2 regions of the Neobacillus sp. C211 genome follow, and region 1 is predicted to be linked to the other one. Evidence: riboswitches for the same ligand, from Rfam matches in the RefSeq annotation. Region 1 holds a riboswitch; the other holds the start of a gene.

Region 1 (3,174 bases):
TGCTGACCGATATTGGCCATTTTATGAATATCTGAATGTTGATTATTCACGGGCGTTAAGTCAAACTTGAAATCCCCGGTATGAACGACATTACCCTCAGGTGTATGAAAGACAATACCGAGACAATCAGGAACACTATGACTTACTCTGAAAAAAGATACAGTGGTTTCTCCAAACTCAAGTTTTGAATTAGAGTCAATTGTCATGAGTTTGGTGTTTCCATGGAGACGATGCTCGTCAATTTTTAATTCAATTAAACCAAGTGTAAAATGGGTAGCGTAGATAGGGATATTCAATTTTCTTAAGATATAAGGAATACCGCCAATATGATCTTCGTGCCCATGGGTCACAATTAGAGCACGGATTTTCTCCTGATTTTCTTCCAAGTAAGTAATATCGGGGATAATCAAATCAATTCCTAACAAACTTTCATCTGGAAATTTACCGCCGCAGTCAATGATAAAAATATCATCTGCGTACTGAACCACATACATATTTTTACCGATTTCATTTATGCCGCCTAAGGCGAAAATAGATAATTTATTATCATTAGTTCGCAAGTTAATATCCTCCTTATTCCAAGTAAATAAGAATAGTATGCCCCTTTGGATTTACTTTATCGGATAAGGGAGGTAAAACTTTTGTCGATCAAAAAAAAACTGCCAAATACCCGGTTTTTTACGGAGTTTGGCAGCTATTCTTATCGGTATTTAGATTAATACTTTAACATTGCTCGCTGGTAGAACACCTTGTAGTATTCTTTGCTCTTCGGTGGTTAACGGGAGCAATGGCAGACGAAGACCTCCAACGTTCACTCCATTCATATTCAATGCGGCTTTTACCGGTGCTGGGTTTGGTGCCGCAAATAATGCTTTCATAATCGGGAGAAGACGGCGATGGGCACTAGCTGCATCTTGGACATTCCCATTTTTAAAATGATTTATCATTTCTTGTATTTCATTACCAATGACATGGGAAGCAACGGAAACCACTCCAGCTCCACCAATGGCTAAAACCGGCAATGCTAAGCCATCATCACCACTATAAAGGGTAAAATCACTTGGTGCTTGGCTAATAATTTCAGCCATAGCATCTAAGTTACCGCTTGCTTCTTTTAAGGCGACAATATTTGGAATCTGTGAAAGTCGAACAATGGTCTCTACCGACAGGTTGACCACACTTCGGCCGGGGATATTATAAAGCATAATCGGTAATGGTGTAGATTCAGCAATCGTTTTGAAGTGCTGATACATGCCTTCTTGGGATGGTTTGTTGTAATAAGGAGCAACAAGCATAATCCCATCGACTCCTGTTTCTTCAGCCAGCTTTGTTAAGCTGATGGAAGCTCTCGTGTTATTTGAGCCAGTTCCAGCGATAACCGGAACTCTTCCATTGACAGCGTCGACAACCAATTTAAATAATGCCACTTTTTCTTCCGTTGTTAATGTAGGAGATTCTCCGGTTGTACCAGCAACTACGATTCCATCGGTACCATTTTCGATTAAATAATCTACAAGTATTCTTGTTGCGTTAAAATCTACTTCACCATTTTGATCAAATGGCGTAACCATTGCGGTTAAAACTTGGCCAAAATTCATCATTTCTCACCCTTTAATTAAAATTTTTATAAAATTTAGAGGTGGGTAAAGGCCATTCATAATTTAACGCAAAAAAGCAACAACGAGGGTTCGCTGTTGCAGTAGAAACATAAGAAAAATAAGTTCCCGTGCGTAAGATAGCCCTCCATATAGTTTCCTATATGACAGTTCTGTATTTTTTCAATAGCAGAACCAGCTTCAAGACCAATGAGATTCATTGAAGCTTCGGCAAATTCCCCTTTTCACAATCATCATTGGACCTCATTATCCTCATATTGTGTACTAATGGTCTTTGCGCCTCTATCCTCACTTCAAAAAACATGAAGTAAGAAAATATTTAATTGATAGTAAATATATCAGAATATTCCTTTTGGTTCAAGGGCAATTGGAACTTTATTTGAAATTCACACTATATTTCTACCGTTTCTAAACTCAGTTTATCCTTTTCAACTTCTAAGGCAGATACAATATAAGCAAACCCGTTCATAACAAAGTAAATAACATTAGATTGGACCCGTTCCTTTTCTCCCAAATAAGTATTTATGATAATACTGAAGGAAAAAAAGACAACAAATGATAATGCAATTTTATTAAAAATTATCATATCTACCGACCCCTTTAATTAGGATTCTTATGTTTATCATATTGGCTATAAACCGGTTTTATGCGTGCCTTCGATCGGCCGGTTACCTGAAATCAATTAGGGTCGGGGGTTGGTCCAGTCATAATCGTCCTTCCTGAACGTTCTTTCTTGCCGTGCAGAAAATAGTAAAGAATTGAGGTGGCCAGAGCGACAATACCTAAGATTACATACAGGCTGCTAAAGCCGGTTAATGGAATAATGAATCCAAGGATATATGGACCGAATCCAAGTCCTGCATCAAGAAAGATAAAGAAGGTCGATGTCGCCAAACCCATCCGATGCGGAGGAGTTACTTTAACGGCCACTGCCTGGGTGCTTGACTGCATGTTACCGAAACCAAGGCCAATTAGAACACCTGCTACCAATAAAGTGATGCTAATACTTGCTGAACTTAATAGAAATAAGCCGGCTGCTAAGAGGACAAAGCCCGGATACATTATATAGTTTGCACCCTTCAGGTCCATTAAGCGGCCTGTGATCGGGCGTGATAACAATACTGCGATAGAATAGACTAGGAAGAAGAAACTCGCCGTACTAACTAAGTCGATTTCAATCGCATAGAAGTTAATAAAAGAAAGAACGCTGGAATAACAAAAAGCTACTACCAGTGTAATGACAGCGATGGGCAGTGCCTTTGGCTCAATATAGTTGGAAAGCTTAAATCCTTTTACTTCAGATGTTTTCACCGATACAGTTAATGCAGGCACATCAACAAAGAATGCAGTGATCAAACTAATTACCCCTAAAGCAAGGGAGAAAATAAAAATCATTTGGAAATCTGTATGTTGGGTCATATAGAGTCCGATGAATGGCCCGATAGCGGTAGCGAGTGTTGCACTCATGCTGAAGTAGCCAATCCCTTCCGCTTTTCGAGCAGCCGGGATAATCTGGGCCACAATCGTACCTGTAGCAGTCCCGACCATTCCCCCTGCA
Region 2 (3,174 bases), on a different contig from region 1:
TGGGGCCAACTTGAAATTAAAAAAGAAAATAAAACTGAGATCCAATTTGAACTAATGAGTCCAGTTATTGTCCCGCGTGTGAAATCAAAAGCTGAGCACTTTTTCCAACTCGAAGCGGGCTTCCTTGCCCAACAAATTGAACTTCAAAAAGAAGCCAATGCAGAAACCTTTGAACATCCTGTAAAGAAATCAAATAAAGTCCTTTTCACTGTTAAATGGGAAAAGAACTAAACGTGGGAATAGGGTGTCAGGCAACGCTTGGTGCCTGACACCCTTTTTTTATTTGTTTGCCAGTTCGAAGGCTTCGTGCAAGGCTTCTACTGCTTTTAACATATTTCTTTCTTCTACTACTGCTGATACTTTGATTTCGGATGTGCTGACCATTTTAATTTGGATGTTGTTAGCAGCGAGTACCTCAAACATTTTTGCTGCTACACCAGGATTAGAAATCATTCCTGAGCCAACAATTGACACCTTTGCTAATTTATTTTCTGCATCAAGCTGCTCATAAGCAAGCACTGCTTTATTATCTTCTAATACCTTTAATGTTTCTAATAAATCATTAGTATGGATAGAGAAAGACAAATTAGCCGTATCGCCCTCTGTAGTACTTTGAATAATAATGTCAACATTCAGGTGATTTTCCGCTAGTGTTGAAAAGATGGTAGATAGACTTGTTAATGAATTCGCCAATCCTAATACTGTTACTTTTGTTATTTCGTCTTCAAATGCGACACCGCGGACTACTAAGTTTTGTTCCATTGCTGCTTCCTCCTCAATAACTGTTCCTTCTACTCTCTCCATGCTCGAGCGTACCTCAAGCCGCACCTGATAGTTTTTAGCAAATTCTACTGCTCTTGGATGGAGCACACCAGCTCCTAAATTAGCTAACTCTAGCATTTCATCGTACGATACTGATAATAATTTGCGAGCATTCTTGATATATCTTGGATCCGTGGTGAAAACCCCAGTAACATCGGTATAAATATCGCATTTATCTGCCTTTAAGGCTGCCGCTAATGCCACAGCTGTCGTATCAGAACCACCACGACCGAGCGTCGTAATTGCGCCTTCTTCCGTGATTCCTTGGAATCCTGCCACAATGACAACCTTACCCGTTGCGAGCTCCGTTTCAATTGCAGACGTTTTAATATTCGAAATGCGGGCATTTCCATGGACAGGTTCTGTGATGATTCCTGCCTGCCAGCCTGTAAAAGAGACGGCGTCAAGCCCTTGCTGATTTAAAGCCATTGACAATAACGCAATGGTTACCTGTTCTCCTGTTGATAACAGCATGTCCATTTCCCGCTTATTTGGCTGTGCGGAAATTTCTTTTGCTAATCCGACCAGTGTATCCGTTGATTTTCCCATCGCAGAAACAACAACGACTACATTATTGCCACGGTCTGTCTCCTCTTTTACACAGGATGCAACATTTAGTATTCTTTCTACATTCGCAACGGAGGTGCCTCCGAATTTTTGTACAATAATCCCCATGTTTGTTTCTCCTTCTTTTAAGTGAATACCTTATTTATCCCCCAAAAAACAAAAAAGCAATGAGAAGGGCATCTCATTGCTCTAGAACACGAAAAAATATTCTCGCACCTACAATGTAAGATAGCTCTCCAAGACATTCGTCTTGACAATCCGGCATTTATTCAATACAGGACCAGCAAAGAAAGAAATGAGACTTTCTTTACTTCGGCGAACATTCCCTTTCATGATCCGTCTTAGAAGCTCATCCTTCTCAGAACCATTACTCTTGAAGCTCGCACCTCTACCTTCACTTTAATACGTAAAAGTGATAGTAAATTAAATTTTCACTTATTATAGCATGTTCTATTTTTTCTTACAATCACTAGGATTGAAGTTTTTTAATTAATTCTTCGGCTACATTCATAGGAATTCCGATATTTGTAAATTCCTCCATACTAGCCTCTTTCATTTTTTTCACAGAGCCAAATTGTTTTAGCAATAGCTTTTTCCGTTTCTCCCCGATTCCAGGAATATCGTCGAGCAAGGATTGAAAGGCACTTTTTCCACGAAGCTGACGATGAAATGTAATGGCAAAGCGATGGACCTCATCTTGAATTCTTTGCAGTAAATAAAACTCCTGGCTGTTTCGGCCTAATGGAACAATTCCCAAAGGATTGCCGTACAGCAATTGGGAAGTTTTGTGTTTATCATCTTTGACGAGTCCCGAGAGTGGAATATCCAGTCCTAGCTCATTTTCCAACACATCTCTTACGGCTTCAACATGACCTTTACCACCATCGATGATGATTAAATCAGGGAGGGGAAGTTCTTCTTTTAAGGCGCGTGAATACCTTCTTCTTGTCACTTCACGCATGGATTCATAATCATCAGGTCCTTGAACGGTTTTAATTTTATATTTCCGGTACTCCCGATGATTTGCCTTCCCATCAATGAAAACGACCATGGCTGATACTGGGTCTGTCCCTTGAATGTTGGAGTTATCAAATGCTTCAATCCGGTGCGGAGTATAGATTCCGAGTAATTCCCCCAAGTTCTCGACCGCCTTAATGGTGCGGTCTTCATCCTTTTCGATCAAGGAAAACTTTTCATTTAAGGCAATTTTTGCATTTTTGATTGCCAATTGGACAATATCCTTTTTCTGCCCCCGTTGTGGCTGGAGCACTTTTACTTCAAGCAGTTGTTCCGCCAGACTCAAATCGACTTCATCTTGAATCAGGATTTCCTTCGGCTTGAAGTGATTAGCTTTCGAATAAAATTGTCCGAGGAAAGTTAGTATTTCTTCCTCAGGCTCATTATAGAAGGGGAACATGGAGACGTCCCTCTCAATTAGTTTCCCTTGGCGGACAAAAAAGACTTGCACACACATCCAGCCTTTATCGACTGCATAGCCAAAAACATCACGATCCGTAAAATCGTTCATGGTAATTTTCTGTTTTTCCATGATGGTTTCGATATGAATGATTTTATCACGGAACTCCTTCGCTCGTTCGAAGTCTAACTCTTCAGCAGCAGCTGACATTTTTGCCTGAAGCTCTTTTTTTATTTCCTTATAACCGCCATTCAAAAAGCGGGTAATTTCATCCGTCATTTGTTTATACTGTTGTTCCTGAATTTCATTGACACATGGTGCCAGGCACTGCCCTAAATGGTAGTATAAGCAGACCCGATCAGGCAGGG

What was found. Region 1 has a riboswitch for lysine ahead of dapA (4-hydroxy-tetrahydrodipicolinate synthase). Riboswitches for the same ligand answer to the same signal wherever they lie in the genome.
Region 2: another riboswitch for lysine. It lies ahead of ACSU6B_RS07200 (aspartate kinase); the one in region 1 lies ahead of dapA (4-hydroxy-tetrahydrodipicolinate synthase).

What each region holds. Positions count from the first base shown of each region.
Region 1 is NZ_JBPXRO010000022.1:27,483-30,656, forward strand. It holds gene ACSU6B_RS19285 (ribonuclease J) at 1-494, opposite strand, end outside; gene dapA (4-hydroxy-tetrahydrodipicolinate synthase) at 711-1,598, opposite strand; lysine riboswitch at 1,729-1,909, opposite strand; gene ACSU6B_RS19295 (hypothetical protein) at 2,008-2,202, opposite strand; gene ACSU6B_RS19300 (MFS transporter) at 2,295-3,174, opposite strand, start outside.
Region 2 is NZ_JBPXRO010000005.1:142,486-145,659, forward strand. It holds gene ACSU6B_RS07195 (YslB family protein) at 1-231, shown strand, start outside; gene ACSU6B_RS07200 (aspartate kinase) at 280-1,497, opposite strand; lysine riboswitch at 1,611-1,788, opposite strand; gene uvrC (excinuclease ABC subunit UvrC) at 1,859-3,174, opposite strand, start outside.